One region of the Peribacillus sp. NPDC097284 genome, then DNA from elsewhere that is predicted to be linked to it. Evidence: riboswitches for the same ligand, from Rfam matches in the RefSeq annotation. Region 1 holds a riboswitch; the other holds the start of a gene.
The links. A riboswitch is a leader RNA that binds a small molecule or an ion and turns the genes downstream of it on or off. The one in region 1 is predicted to bind S-adenosylmethionine.

Region 1 (8,255 bases):
CGCAGAAACCTTCATCCCTTCGACCAACTCCTAACGGGATGAGACCGATGCCATGAACCGTCGAGATACGCTTCGGTTTATGGCTCTTTCTATTTTCTTCTTCAACCGGTGCGATGTCCAGCTTGCCTCTATAAAGAAGGTAAGTGGAATCGTTTAGACGTGTATTTATCCTGAGTAAAGTGGATGAAATGAATCCTGGCCATCATCAGATACCGCAGATTCTAGATTTAAAAGTTGAAGTACCCTTGAATTAGCCTCCTCATCAAAAGAAGCAGCCAGAGCTAAACGCCTGACTGCTTCTTTTATTTGGTTTCCTTTTATTCAAAATGCAAGGTATAGTCGTCTGCTTTAATCCATTTTAATTTCTTTGAGAAAACGTAGATTAGTACAAGGTTCAACACAATCGGAAGAATGAAGAAAATGATGACCATGATGGATATGTTACTGAAAATCCATCCGCCTTCCGCCAGTTTCATGTAGTTCAAGGGACCGACCAATCCCGATAAACCAAATCCAGCACTATACGGGGTCCCTTGTATGTTTAACAAACCTGCCAACGCACCAAGAATAGCGGACGTGATTAACATGGGAAACGCAATTTTCGGTTTCATGAAGAAATTCCTCATTTGAATCTTAGGGGAACCCAACACATGGGCTAAAGCCGTCCCTAATGAATTCGCTTTGTAGCTTGCAATGGCTAGGCCCACACCAGCTGCCACGATTCCTAGGTTGGCCGCACCAGATCCTATACCTGAGAGCATAATGACCGTCGCCACCCCAACCGTTGAAATGGGAGATAAGATAATGAGACAGAATATAACGGAAATAATGGCTCCCATCAAAATGGGCTGCAATGACGTCACGTTAGCGATGCCGACTCCTAATAGTCCCGTAGCGGATTTTACGTATGGCAGAATTAAGTATCCAATCATTCCTGGTACCAAGATACTTAAAGTCGGCATCAAAAGAATCGCATACGCCTTTAATCTATCGCCAATTAGTTGCAGGAACAATACGGTCAATGCCGCGGTAATTCCAGTATTGATTACAACGCCAATCCCATTAAGGGCAAACAAACCATCAGCCGTTTTCTGGATGGCGCCACTTCCGACCATGGCCGCGATCCCGATACTGGCCGTTTGAATGGATGATAGCTTGAACGAAATCCCGACCATCACCCCAATCATGACAGGTAACAAGCTCATCACGAAAACGGTGATATCGAATATATGCTGTAACACGGGAAAATGTGGAATCAATAGTTTAAGTATTTCCCCTAACAAAGCATTCGGAATTAATGAAACGACAATCCCTATGCTCATCCCCGTTAATAATTTATTAAAAAAATCTCTCATCTGAATAATCCCCTATCTCGCTGTAATGTACACAATTATAAGAAATATTCTGACAATAGTCAAAGGATTTTTTTAATACTTCACCGCGAAAGTGTATAAAAGTATTTAAACTAAGAGAAACTCACTTTCTAATAACGCTTATATTCTAAATTATCTGTTTTCTATTGACCTTTACTAATACTACCTGTATAGTCGTAATTAATTGAATAGTTCATTTTCTTATCCAGAGAGGTGGAGGGACTGGCCCTTTGATACCTCAGCAACAGACTTTACTGTACTGTGCTAATTCCAGAAGTGTTCAACTTGAAGATAAGAAGAGAATATAAGCATTGCTGATTATACCTCTTCTTTTTTTAAAGAAGAGGTTTTTATATTTTAATAAGGAAAGTAGGAATCTACCATGTCTATCACTTTAACGAAAGCTCCATTCAAAGCCGACCACGTAGGAAGTCTATTAAGACCAGAAAGTATACATCTGGCAAGAAAGCAACGGAAAGAAGGAATCATTACCGCAGAACAATTACGCGACGTTGAAACGAAGGAAATCAAGCGTATCGTCGATAAGCAAATAGAAATCGGTTTAGAGGCAGTGACTGATGGGGAATTCAGACGCACCTGGTGGCACTTTGACTTCTTGGAACATTTAAATGGAATCGAAGGGTATGTCACGGAAAAAGGCCTCACCTTTGATGGAATTGAAACAGAACGTTATAACGTTCGGAATACAGGAAAAATTTCTTTCAACCCAGATCACCCCTTTATTAAAGACTTTATTGAGTTTAATGAAATCGTGGACGGACGGGCTGTGGCGAAACAAACCATCCCTAGCCCCAATCAATTATTTGCGGTAGGGGTCCATAATGAAGAAATCTATCCTGACATCGAAGACTATGCAAAAGATATTATCAAAGCCTATCAAGATGCTTTACAAGCCTTTTACGATGCCGGTGTACGTTATTTACAATTAGATGATGTATACATAGCCAGGCTTTCCGCTCCGGACTTCCAGTTCAAAGAGGGGAATTATACAAGGGAACAATTAATCGATTTAGCATTGCGCGTGATTAATGGGACGTTGGAGGGAAAACCAGAGGATTTGGTTGTCACGACTCACCTTTGTCGTGGAAATTACCAATCGACTTGGGCTTTTGAAGGCAGCTATGCCCGTATCGCCCCAACTCTATTGGCCAAGGAAAATGTAGATGGATTTTTCTTGGAATACGATGATCATCGTTCAGGGGATTTTAAACCATTAGAACACATTCCAAATGACGGCGCACAAGTCGTTCTTGGTGTGGTTACTTCGAAGAATGGCGAACTTGAAGATAAAGAAACCGTTAAATCACGTATTAAAGAAGCGGGACAATTCGTGCCACATGAACACTTGTGCTTAAGCCCTCAATGCGGATTCGCTTCCACACATCTTGGCAACAAGCTAACGGAAGATCAGCAATGGGAAAAGTTAAAGTTCGTTGTGGATGTCGCCAAAGAAGTCTGGGGATAAGAACAAAAAGGGACGAGCCTATGCTCGTCCCTTTATTCAACAACATCGATCGTCCTCATCCTCTTTCTTCCCTACTACATCATCTGTCACCTTATCATCGAGCTGGTTCTTCAATGTCAATTCTGCCGCCTTTCCATCACTTGGCGACCCATCGGAAAAATACATCGGAAATAAGGAAAAGAACATAATATAGAAAGAGAAATATATGAATTGATACCAGAGGACCGATTTCTCCAAGATCCCCTGATAAACCAAACTATATATCAACAACATGCTAATTAGGTTAAAGAGGGCTCCCCCTAGATAAATCAAACTATTCGTGAACTTATTATCATATTTTAATCCCTTGAACTCACAATGCCCATTCCAAAAGTAGTATTTTCTCACTTCTATATTGCAAAAGGAGAAAATCTTATCTCCACATCCGATCTTGATTTTTTTCTCCGTACCGCCAAATAGCGTGACAAAGAATAGATGCCCACCTAAATGAATGAGCGTGACAACCGGTAAAATCAGAAAAAAGGAAAAGAGAAATTTAGTGATATCAGACAAACCGAACATGCCAATCATCCCCCTTATTTGAGCTTGGTGTATACAGACAAGTCCTTATTCGAAGGATGATACTCTCTTACCCGGTGTGGATACGTTATAACTAGTAAATATTCACATGTCTTAAGGGACTCCCCCTTTAACCCACAAAAAAACCGGCAGATCATCTGCCGGTCCATCCGTTGCTATCGCTCCAATTCAAGAGTGCCAAAGACCTCATCATTACTTTGTCCCGGCTTCATCCCAACATGTTTATACTCTGGAGTGAAGACCGATGTTTTGATGGGACAAGCCATCTGCCTCTGCATATTTCCTTCTCCATCAGGCACTTCGACTATCATGCCACGTGCTTGCAGTTGCGGGTGATTGGTCGCTTCAGAAAAAGTCAGCACCGGTTCGACACAAGCCTCGAACTCTTCGAATATGCCCTGCCATTCTTCAAATGTCTTTTCAAGAAATGCATGCTTGATGATCCTTTTGAATTGGATGCTACTTTCCGCATCTTGCTTCATGCTTAACTCGAACAGTTCAGGCTGTCCGATTGCTTCACATAACACTTCACGGAATGATGGCTCCAAGCTTCCAACCGAGAAGTAACGGCCGTCTTTCGTTTCATAAAAATCATAAAATGTTCCGCCATTCAATACCAACTTTTCCGGTTCAAGCTCCAATCCACCCTGTAAATGTAGGGGGGCAGATATCGCATTCAAAGCAAAGCTGCAATCGGTCATGCTAATATCGATGAACTGACCTTCACCCGTCCGCTCCCGGTAGATGACTGCCGACAAAATCCCGATGACAGCATGCATGGAGCCTCCTGCAAGGTCGGCTATTTGTGTTCCATTTTTTGCAGGTCCTCCTTTTTGCGTACCTGAGTAACCGGACAACCCCGCTATCGAAATATAGTTGATATCATGACCTGGACGATTCTTGTAGGGACCAGTCTGACCAAAGCCAGTAAGCGAACAGTAAATCAACTTTGGATTGATTTGTTTTAATTCTTCATATCCTAGCCCCAACCGATCCATGACACCCGGCCGGAACTGTTCAAGGACAATATCATATTCCTTCACTAGATTCTTTACGGCATCAATCGACTCCTGCCGTTTCAAATCAAGGGCAACCGATTTTTTTGAACGGTTCAAATATTGATCGACTCCCCATGTATCAGCCTTGGCCGGCCGTTCCACCTTCAACACTTCCGCTCCTAAGTCTGCAAGCATGAGCGTAGCGAATGGCCCTGGCAAAAGTGTCGAAAAGTCTAGCACTTTCAGATTGGTCAGTAGTGTCATCGTTCATGCACCTTCCTTTTCTACCAAATGGATGCATTCTTCCTCAGTTGGGATTTCTATCTTTTATACTCATTCTTCTTCCACCCTTTCGTTTCCTGCAAAACAACATTCACATCCAATTCAATGCGACTAACATTGGTACATGTTCAATTTAAAATAATAAAAAAACCGGAACCATATGAACATGGTCCGGAAGTTTGTTTTCAGTCATACTTTTCATCAAAATTAATTTCCACTTCTTCGAGCTTAACGAATCTCGTTTTCTTAATCAATTTATACCCAAACCAGAGGGCGAGAAAAAGAGGGATTCCTAAGTATGCCGCCACCACACTTCCCCAATCGATATGGTCCGAAAAGAACGCTTGGATATTTTGAGCCAAGATGACGACCATTCCAATTGTAATGGCAAATATCGTCCCGATTGGAAACCATAAAGCCTTGTACGGCAGCTTATCCAATGAATGCCCTTGTAACACATATGCCTTACGGAAGCGATAATGGCTTATGGAAATGCCCAGCCAGAAGATAAATCCCGTTATCCCGATCGCGTTCATTAACCATAGATATACGGTGCCATCACCGAATATGGAAGCCAAAAAGGCAAGCATTCCGATGGCACATGTTAAGATCATACCCGCCACTGGGACCCCTCGTTTATTCAGTTTGGCAAAAATCCGGGGTGCTTGCCCGGCTTTAGCCATCGAATATAACATACGGGTAGAGGCATATAAGCTTGAATTCCCCGCAGATAATACCGCAGTTAAAATCACGGCGTTCATCAGGGAAGCCGCAAAGGCTACTCCCGCTTTCTCAAATATGAGCGTAAATGGGCTGACCATAACATTCTCGCCTTGTAAACTTGAATTCGTATAAGGGATAAGCAGCCCTATCACAAAAATCGCCAATATGTAAAAAAGGAGAATCCTCCAGAAGACGCTTTTAATGGCCTTCGGTATATTTTTAGCTGGGTTTTCACTTTCCCCAGCTGCAACACCAACGATTTCCGTCCCCTGAAAAGAAAAACCTGCTGCTATGAAAACGATGAATACCCCCATGAACCCACCTGGAAAAGGAGCATCGTCCACTGTGAAATTTTTAAAGCCTACCGCTTCCCCTCCCATAATGCCTACAATCATGAGTAAGCCGACAATGATAAAAATGATGATGGCCGTCACTTTAATGAAAGAAAACCAATATTCCCCTTCACCATAGCCTTTGACAGAAAGATAGTTCAATAGAAAAATAAGCACTAAAAATGAGAAACTCCACAATAGTGATGGACTATCCGGAAACCAGAATTTCATGATGATGGTCGATGCGGCTAACTCGGCCGCTATAGTCATGGACCAGTTGAACCAATATGTCCAACCCAAGGCAAATCCAAAGGCAGGATCGACAAATTTCGTTCCATATGTACTAAATGATCCACTGGTTGGCATAAAGGCAGCTAGTTCCCCTAAGCTTGTCATGACAAAGTACACCATGGCCCCGACCAATGCGTAAGCAAGTAGAGCACCGCCTGGTCCCGCTGTATGTATGGCAGCCCCACTGCTAAGAAACAATCCTGTTCCGATGGCTCCTCCAATGGAAATCATCGTTAAGTGACGAGATTTCAACCCTCTGTTTAACGCCTGTTCTTTTTTCGGTGTTTCGACTGGATACTCAAAGACTTCCTCTTCGCGTTTTACTATCATATGTACATCCCCTTTTGCTTTTGCACGCAGTTCAGAAAATTCCCACTTTAGAAATTATACTACTTGAAAGTTCTGAATGGATTAATTATTCTTTTTCTTTCAGCAATTTTCATGCCACTTTTCACTTGTCAGCAAAATCCTACATCTTCACCCAATAAAACCGCGATATAGACAAATTCCTTTGCACTTACGCCATATTTCTTTGCGTTTTTGTGCCACGATATTTTGCACTTATTGGGGATTCTTCAAGAGGATAACGATTAATTTCCCTAAATTAGTTGCTTTTCTTCCTAATTGCTGTCAAGCTTATACAATCTGGACTATAAAAGAAAAGAACAAGTAGGTGACGAATATGATCGAAGTTAAAAATTCCACACTCAGTGATGGAGAGTTCAATAGAGGCGTTTTCGCAAAACGTGATATTAAAAAAGGTGAGCTGTTGCATGAAGCACCGGTTATCGCTTATCCAAATGAAGAGCATGTTCATATCGAGAAAACATTGCTAGCGGATTATGCGTTCGAGTATGGCATCAACCATACATGCTTGCTTTTAGGATATGGCATGCTGTTTAACCACTCTTATACGCCCAATGCCACATATGACATAAACTTTGATCATCATACATTCGATTTCTTCGCTTATACCGATATTAAGGCGGGAGAAGAGATTACCATCAATTATAATGGTGAGGTCGATAACGAAGATCCGTTATGGTTCAATAAAGAAGACAATGGTGAAGAAGCTGAGTAATTGATGACATAAAAGCGCCTGCCGTTTAAAAAACTTTCTCCAGTTTTTTAAAGGCAGGTGCTTTTTACGTAATTCGGGAAACCAAAAAAGCTCCATCAAGGATATGCTATCCCTTGATGGAGCTTTTTTTCATGCTACCTTAATTGATTGTTGAATTACTTGATTTTGATTTAGTGAAGGATTGGAGTTGGCTCTTTACCTTATCAATCATTTCAGGATTAGCGATTGATTTGATCTGGCTTATTGTTTTCTCACGCGTTTCTTTATTGCGCATTAAGTAAGCAGCTGCTCCCAATACGACGGTTCCAATCATTTTGTTTGATGGCATCTGAGTTTCCTCCTTATATTTTAGTATAGTATAGTATTTCCCTATAACCACTTCTTTAAACAAGGAGACCCAAACATCCATCCTTCAGGAGACCGGAAACGCATATAGATTGCGTAGAAACTTGTCTTCTAATTCGTGTGCTGGCAACGGTTTACTGAACATGTAACCCTGTACCTGGTTACACTCCATTTCTTTTAAAAAGTCGAATTGCGTTTGATATTCAACGCCTTCTGCCACGATATTCAGCTGCATGTTTTTGGCCAGCCCAATGATGGACGCCACAATTGCTTCATCCGGTCCACCGGTTGCCAAGTTCCTGATAAACGATTGGTCGATTTTCAATGTATTGATGGGGTAATCCTTTAAGTAAGCAAAGGAACTATATCCGGTGCCGAAGTCGTCTATGGCGATCTTCACGCCCAGTTCCCTTAACCTTTCAAAGGTAAAGATGGCCCTGTTCACATTGTTCATCGCCGTACTTTCGGTTATTTCCAACTCCAGATTCCTGCCATCTATATTCCATTTGTCCACCATGCATCTCAACTTTTCGATGAAATTCTCCTGCATGAATTGCCGCGTCGATATGTTGACGGCGATATGAATGGAATCGAATCCTTCTTTATGCCAGGCATGGAGTTGGGCACATGCCAAGTCGAGTATCTTTTCACCAAGTTGGATGATCAGCCCCGTTTCCTCAGCCAATGGAATGAACTCAGCTGGTGAGACGAATCCCAGCCTTGGATGGTTCCAACGGACCAAAGCTTCTACACCTGATATTTTCT
Region 2 (8,255 bases), on a different contig from region 1:
TGAAACATAGGTATTCAAAGGAGAATGCTTTTGTCTAGTGGCCGCTTTGACAGCAGTGATAATTTGTCTAGTAATGCAAAGTTCAGCAAATGACTTAAAGGAAGCCGAATTTTTGCAATCTCGATAATCCCGGATAGCCTTATACAGTCCAATCATGCCTTCTTGAAAAACATCTTCCTTATCTCCACCCGTTAGAAAATACTTCATTGCTTTAGTTTTGACAAGACCTTTATACTTCGTAATTAATTGATTCAGTGCCTCATCATCACCATCTTGAAATTTGCCTATCAATATTGCATCTTCCATTTGTGTAGGGTTTTCTACTTTTTCCTTATCGAGGATCATACTCATTTTTATTCCTCCACTCACTTAGTTGAGCACCAAATAACTACAAGGTTGCGTTTTAGCTTCAAAATATTGGTAGAGCCTTATAATATTATAGTATCTCAGCTACATAATTAAAGATACCCTTAAATACCGACATTTTCCAACATTATTATATATTACCAATAAATAAATAGGAATATTGAATTATAAATTGGTCCATTTTATAAAGGTATTTATTCACAGGGTAATAGAATATTAGAAAGAGACATAACCTGGATTAAGATGTGTGGTTATATTGGGCTATCAAGAGGTATAAAAAAAGACCTCGAAATAGTATCGAGGTCCCTTTTGTCCATAATTTAGATTCTATTTGAATTCCTTTTTACTGGATTCTTCCACGTAATCGGTTGGTTCACCCCAGCATTCAACATTTTTCAATCCCTTAATGTTACTTACATGGAAAACGGGATTCTTGCCATCTTTCTTTTGCTTTTGATAATCAGCAAGTGCGGCGAAAGCTATTTTCCCTAGCAAGGCTATGGCTATCAGGTTTATGATGGCCATTGATCCCATCAACAAATCTGCTAGATTCCATACAAACTCGAGCGAAGCCATTGATCCGAATATGACCATTCCAACGACTGCTGCACGATAAATATTTATCCAAACTTTCTTTTCATTAATAAAACTGATATTGGATTCTCCATAATAGTAGTTTCCAACAATCGAACTAAACGCAAATAATAGGACAATAATGGCAAGAAAAATCCCAGCCCAAGATCCTAAACTCTCGCTAAGAGCATTCTGCGTAAGAACAATTCCATCCGTTTCCTTTGATGAATATAGGCCGGAAAACAAGATGATAAAGGCCGTCGAGCTACATATGATGAGCGTATCAACAAAAACGCCTAGTGACTGGATTAGACCTTGTTTTACCGGATGGGTGACATCTGCTGTAGCACCCGCATTAGGTGCGCTCCCCATTCCAGCCTCATTTGAGAACAAGCCACGCTTGATTCCGTTCATCATGGCTGCACCCAGTGCACCACTAGCAATCTCCCTTAATCCATCGAATGCACTTTCAAAGATTAAAGCAAGAACACTAGGTAACTCGGTTATATTTAATATGATGACAACTAAAGCTACTAACACATAAGCTCCTGCCATGATTGGCACGATGACTTCAGACACTTTAGCAACCATCTTAATTCCGCCAAAAATGATAACAGCCGTTATGATAGCCAAAATAAGTGCAGTAATCCATTTATCGACCCCAAAAGATGCTTGGAATGCGCTTGTAATCGTATTGGCCTGTACAGAATTGAAAGCAAGTCCAAAAGTCAATGAAATCAAAACAGCAAACGTGATACCCATCCAACGTGCATTTAATGCTTTTTCCATATAATATGCTGGACCACCACGGAATGCTTCTCCGTCTTTGACCTTGTAAATTTGAGCAAGTGTACTTTCAATGAAAGCAGAAGCAGATCCGATCAATGCGATTAACCACATCCAGAAAACTGCTCCCGGACCACCAGTTGTTATGGCTATAGCCACACCTGCCAGATTCCCCGTTCCTACCCGGGAAGCCGTGCTGATACAAAAGGCCTGAAACGATGATACACCTTTCTTATCTGCTGTAGCACCTTCTCCTAATAACCTAATCATTTCTTTCACCATTCTAAATTGTACGAATTTAGTCCGAAAAGAAAAATAAATGCCCATTCCAATTAATAATATAATCAGTATAGATGACCATAATAAATCATTTGTTTCAGTAATAAACTTTTCTACTATCTCCATTTTTAAACGAACCCACCTCTAATTATTTCAATACAATACCTTTAGAGTTCCCGCTTTTACAAAATAGTAAACACTTAAGAATAAAAATGACTCCGTATATTGTATGTAATTATACTATTTTAATATTATTGAAGGAGGTTATTAGTTTTTTGGAATATTAAAGAATTAAAGATTTCGTCTACACTTTCCATTCGAAGTCACTTACCTTACCCTAAAAAAGCCCTGGAGACAATGCTCCAGGGCAACATTCATGATTCATCGATACTCTTCCAACCATACTATTTTTATTTCTTCTTAGAGAACCGGGGAAAACCTATTAAAATGGCTATGATTCCTGAAATCCCGATCAAGACTGGATAGAAAGAATAGGGTAGGATACTGATAGGAGAGATGTGTGCAACACCGGCAGCTAAAAGTAGTTGTGCCCCGTATGGCAATAATCCTTGAATACTACAAGCGAAAACATCGAGCAAGCTGGCAGATTTCCGGGGATCAATTTCATACTTTTCGGCAATGTTTTTTGCGAGTGGACCAGCAATGATGATGGATATGGTATTATTTGCCGTTGAAAGATTCGTTAAAGCAACCAATCCCGCGATGCTGAACTCTGCACTTTTTTTTGATTTGCTCTTTCTCGTCACGAGGTTCAGTAGATAATCGATGCCACCGTTATGTTTGATAACCGAAACCATGCCTGCAATCAAGATTGCTAAGAAGGAGATTTCATACATCCCAGCCATTCCATCTCCTGCTTTTTGAATAACCTCCATTGCATGATAACTACCATCCGCTAAACCGATGATTCCAGCAAAGACAATGCCGATAGAGAGAACCAAGAATACATTGATTCCCGCTAATGCTGCCACTAGAACACAAAGGTAAGGTAGAATTTTGACCCAACTGTAGGCTTCTCCAGAGATTGTAGCTTGTTCACCCATTGTCAGAAAACCAAGGATAACACATGTAATTATCGCAGCAGGTAAAACAATAAAAAAGTTCACTTTGAATTTGTCTTTCATTTTCGTTCCCTGTGTACGTACAGCTGCTATAGTCGTATCCGAAATGAAAGAAAGATTATCACCGAACATGGCGCCACCAATGACCGCAGCCATGGAAAGGGCAACTGAAATATCGGTTTGTCCACTAATTCCTACTCCAATTGGTGCTAAAGCTACTATCGTTCCCATACTTGTCCCCATAGATAATGAGATAAAACAGGCGATAATAAATAACCCCACCATTAATAGATTTTGCGGAACGATCGAAAGTGCTAGATTCACCGTAGACGCTACGGCTCCCATCCCATTTGCCACTTCCGAAAAAGCCCCAGCCAATAGGAATATGACAACCATCAACATAATATTTGAATCCCCGGCACCTTTACAAAAGATTTCTACTTTGTGATTGAATGATTCCTTTCGATTCATTGCCAGTGCCGCAGCAGATGCAATGGCAATGGCAACAATCACTGGAAATGTGTAAAAATCTTTTGTAATAACACCTGAACCTATAAATAATATCAAAAAAACGATAAACGGCGTTAAAGCCCATGGATTCCCTTTATTGTCTAAACTCATGATGTACACCTCTTTATTATTTTTGCATGGTAATGGATACTCTTTTTGGACTCTCTAAATTTTCCGGCATCCCTTCATTTTAATATGGGCTTGATTATAAAATCAGTAACATACCATCAAGAACAGATTCCTATCCTATGAGTACAAAAAGACCTCTTCCGTTTTATTACAAGAAGAGGTCTTTTAATCTATAAACACTCCTCTTATCTTTCAGGTCGATCGCCTGCTGGATTTGGCACAGCACTCTAAATAAGTCTGCTGCCGAGACATCTTCGGGCCAGTCCCTCAGTCTCTCTTGATAAGAAGTAAGAAATATTCATTTTTTCAAAGCAAATATAAGAGTACAGCATTTTAAGAGTTTTCGCAAGGTAAAGTATTAAAGATTTTTATAAACTTATTGAATGCATTAGTTTTTAGTCTTCGGGGCGTAAAGGTAGCTAGTGTGAAAGCACATGACACTTCACTCTTCTACACTGATGGGTACTACTTTCCCATCTTCTACCGCTCCTACAACGACTTTTGCTGCGAATCCACCATTTTCGTCAATCGAAGGTATATTATAAATTTTCTGTTCAGGTGCCGTATTTGTCAGCCCATCCTGCATATGTTCACGGATGGCTTTCACATCATCGACTGTTCCTGCCGCTTTCATTGCCTCCACAAAGGCATACATAGCAATGTAATTCAACCCCACTTCAGAACTAGCATCTTCCTTATAAATTTTTTTATATTTATCAATGAATGCCGGTGCTGCTTCTTCATTGGAGTTGATAAGCGGAAGAACACCTATCGAACCTTCCAATGTTTCGTATGAACCGGCAATAGGCTTCATTTGATCCAGTTTCGCCTGGTCCATAATAATGAAACCGCCTTTAAAACCTAGTTCTCTTGCTTGTTTTGCAACCTTGGCCGTAGGCTCTGACGCCCCACCGATGAAAAGGACATCAGGCTTTTCTTTTAGAGCATTTGTAACAGTCGTGAAGAAATCCGTTTCTTTAGAAAAATCAATTGAGGCATTATAGACGACTTTACCACCTTGTTTTTCCCAATGAGGAAGTAGGTTTTCCGCCCAGTCTTTCCCGTACTGGGAAGATGGTGGCAATGCCGCAATCTTTTTGCCGAAGTTTTCCATTGCATACGTAGAAAACGGTTCAATATACCCTTCATAATTTGGCGGGATCCTCACTGTTAATGAATTTCCGCTTTCCGTGATAGCTGGTTCACTCGAATAGGCACCGATGATGAAATTCTCTTTTTCGTTAAAAACCTGTAGGGCGAGTATCCCTCCGCTATGAGGAGTGAAAATAATCGGAGTTTTATATTCCTGGATTAAACGTTTAGCATTTGAACCCGTTTCATTCGGTAAGTACTTATCATCCAACGAAACCAGGTTGAGCGTATATTTTTCCCCTTCCACTTCGAATCCACCGGCATCGTTTATTTCATTTACAGCCATCTCCATACCATTTAACGTTCGTTTTCCATATAAGGCTGCTGCTCCACTCAAAGGGCCGCTAAAACCGATATTGACAACATTCTTCCCTTTACTGGCCTTTCCTCCCCCACTTGATGCAGGGCTGTCTCCCTTGTTACACCCCACTAGTGCCGTTAGGACGAGTAATAGCATTACAAAGAATACACTCAACTTTTTCATAAAAATCCCCCATTCATTTTTAAACTCTTATGCTCCGATATAGGCTTTCCGTACTTCATCGTTAGACAATAATTCTTTTGCGGTCCCTTCAACGACAATTTCCCCATTTTCAAAAACATATCCTTTATCTGCAATGCTAAGAGCAGCATTCGCATTCTGTTCGGCTAGTAGAACGGTTATTCCTTCCCGGTTTATTTCTTCGATGACTTGGAACATCTGTTCAACAATCAAAGGAGCGAGGCCCACAGAAGGTTCATCTAGCATCAAAAGCTTCGGTTTAGACATCAAAGCCCTGCCAATGGCCAGCATCTGTTGTTGTCCACCACTCAGGCTTCCGGCTTCATCATGGAGTTTTTCTTTTAAAATAGGAAATAAATGATAGACATTTTCCAACGAGGACTTGATTTCCATCTTTTTTTTTCGATGTACGTAAGCTCCCATCTTCAAGTTTTCCTGGACAGTCATCTGAGGAAACAGTTTCCGCCCTTCTGCACATTGCACGATTCCAGCTTGGACATTCTTATCCGGAGCCCTACCTCCGATAGCCAGTTCCTCAAAATGAATTTCACCCTGAGCCAGCTTGCTTATGCCGCTGATAGAACGGAATGTCGTGCTTTTACCTGCTCCATTCGCCCCCAATAGAACGACAATTTCTCCCTTTTCCACTTCAATATTCACTTGCTTAATCGCAGTGAAGCTCCCATAACATACAGTAACATCAGTTAACTTAAGCACTAGCACTACCTCCTAAATAGGCTTTAATAACCGCCTCATTCCCCCTGATTTCTTTTGGAGTGCCCTCAGCAATTTTTTCCCCGTAATTCAGGACCATGATATGGTCAGCTAAGTTCATGATCATATGCATCTTGTGCTCGATCAAGCAAATCGTGAAGCCTGACTGATTTAACTCCTTGATCAGTTCTGTAAGCCCTTCTGTTTCATCAGGGTTTATGCCGGCAGCCGGTTCATCAAGAAAGATGATTTCCGGATCCGTCGCAAGGGCAAGGGCAATCGCCGTCCTCTTCTTTTCCTCTTGAGAAATACTCGAGACCATCTTATTTGCCGCATCCATTAAGCCGACAATTCTCAAAACTTCCATCGCTTTATCACGACAGGTCTTTTCCTCCCGTTTTAACCTCTTCGTCCTTAGGATAGCATCTACCAAATTCGATTTAGTGCGAAGCCTATGTCCGACAATCACGTTATCCAAGATGGTGGATTGTTCAAAAAGACTAGTCGTTTGGAATGTTCTTGCTATGCCAAGTCCCGCTATTTCATTGGCAGGAAGCTTCGTGATGTCTTTCCCTTTGAAGAGGACTGCTCCAGAACTTGGACGATGGAAGCCGCTGATCAAGTTGAAAAACGTAGACTTCCCGGCTCCATTAGGCCCGATAATCGCATTGATCTTTCCTTTTTCAATGGTGAAATCCACATTTTTTACAGCTGCCAATCCCCCGAAACTCTTTGTTAAATTCTTCGTTTCGATAAACATCTTCATCCCTCCTCCGCATTAACCGGAACGTCCTTACTCATAATCAGTTGTTTCTTATCTCTTCGTTTAATTTTCCAATCAAAGAATGCACCCGAAATACCGCGTGGATAGAAAATGATGATCAACGTAAGTAAAGGTCCAAAGATCAACATTCGATACTCTTGGAGAAATTGTAGATTCTGGGATAGTATGACGAGAAGCAAAGTTCCAACCAAAGGTCCCGATAGAGTTCCTATTCCGCCGACCAGTAGATACATCAACAAGTCGAACATTATGGCCGTAGACCCGATATCCGGTCCGATAAACCGCACGAATGAAGCATATAAGGCACCTGCCAAGCCTGCAAAAAATGTAGAAAGAACAAATGCGGTCAACTTATTCTTCATCGTGGATATGCCTATCGTTTGGGCAAGTTCCTCACTATTCCTGATGGCCATATAGGTTCTCCCTGTCAACGAATGAACAATACGATACATGACCAAAATGACGCCAAGTAGGAAAATGAGCACCAAATAATATTGTGAAGCGGCCGTCTCGAAAGTGATGGGTCCGATATTTCCAGGGGCCGGAATCCCAATCAAGCCTCTAACTCCTTCTGTAAGACCTTCCCATTTATCGATGACCAGGTAGATGATATATCCGACGCATAAAGTATAAATTGCGAAAAAGTGTTCTTTTGTTCTCAATGCTATTAAGCCGACCAAAAAACCAAGCGCCCCTGAAATTAGGCAAGACAAGACCAGTGCCAACCAAAAGTTCATTCCCGCTTTTACCGTCAATAACCCCAATGAGTACGCCCCAATGGCAAAGTATCCAGCATGGGCAAGCGAAAGATAGCCCGTATAGCCCGCTAACAGATTAATTCCATATACCGCGATTGCCCAGATGAAAGACAACGTTAACATATGAACGTAATAGTCATTCTGCGCGATGATTGGAAATAAGAAGGCCAGGATGATCAAAATTAAGATGACATTTCGTTTTGATAAGATATTCAAACTACCTCTCCCCCTTTGCGAAAAGACCCGTCGGTTTGACCGTTAAGATGACTACTAAAAGGAAGAAGGCTATGATATCCTTATAATCATTGGATATATAGGTTGCGCCAAGGCTTTCACTGAATCCAAGAATATATCCACCAACGATTGCACCTGGAACGCTTCCCATCCCTCCTAGGATGATAATCACGAAAGCCTTTAATATCACTAAATGACCCATGCCTGGAAAAACTAGATTGATGGGAGATGCAAGGGAGGAAGCAATGGCGGCTAGCCCCCCAGAAATCATGAAGGTCAGCATGGCAACTTTATTGATGTTAATCCCGACTAGCGAAGCCCCTTCACGACTTTGGGACATCGCGATGATCGTGGAACCTGTATACGTCTTCTTTAAGAACAGATAG

Region 2: another riboswitch for S-adenosylmethionine. It lies ahead of ACIQXU_RS11775 (Na+/H+ antiporter NhaC family protein); the one in region 1 lies ahead of ACIQXU_RS12705 (5-methyltetrahydropteroyltriglutamate--homocysteine S-methyltransferase).

What each region holds. Positions count from the first base shown of each region.
Region 1 covers NZ_JBIWCZ010000006.1:8,006-16,260, forward strand. The annotation lists gene ACIQXU_RS12695 (outer membrane protein assembly factor BamD) at 1-34, shown strand, start outside; gene ACIQXU_RS12700 (PTS sugar transporter subunit IIC) at 318-1,355, opposite strand; SAM riboswitch class I at 1,572-1,671, shown strand; gene ACIQXU_RS12705 (5-methyltetrahydropteroyltriglutamate--homocysteine S-methyltransferase) at 1,756-2,859, shown strand; gene ACIQXU_RS12710 (hypothetical protein) at 2,896-3,420, opposite strand; gene ACIQXU_RS12715 (CaiB/BaiF CoA transferase family protein) at 3,594-4,700, opposite strand; gene ACIQXU_RS12720 (amino acid permease) at 4,904-6,394, opposite strand; gene ACIQXU_RS12725 (SET domain-containing protein) at 6,747-7,145, shown strand; gene ACIQXU_RS12730 (hypothetical protein) at 7,285-7,473, opposite strand; gene ACIQXU_RS12735 (bifunctional diguanylate cyclase/phosphodiesterase) at 7,558-8,255, opposite strand, start outside.
Region 2 covers NZ_JBIWCZ010000005.1:29,432-37,686, forward strand. The annotation lists gene sigH (RNA polymerase sporulation sigma factor SigH) at 1-351, opposite strand, end outside; gene ACIQXU_RS11770 (alanine/glycine:cation symporter family protein) at 694-2,130, opposite strand; gene ACIQXU_RS11775 (Na+/H+ antiporter NhaC family protein) at 2,415-3,707, opposite strand; SAM riboswitch class I at 3,908-4,012, opposite strand; gene ACIQXU_RS11780 (ABC transporter substrate-binding protein) at 4,168-5,361, opposite strand; gene ACIQXU_RS11785 (ABC transporter ATP-binding protein) at 5,389-6,096, opposite strand; gene ACIQXU_RS11790 (ABC transporter ATP-binding protein) at 6,089-6,853, opposite strand; gene ACIQXU_RS11795 (branched-chain amino acid ABC transporter permease) at 6,856-7,851, opposite strand; gene ACIQXU_RS11800 (branched-chain amino acid ABC transporter permease) at 7,853-8,255, opposite strand, start outside.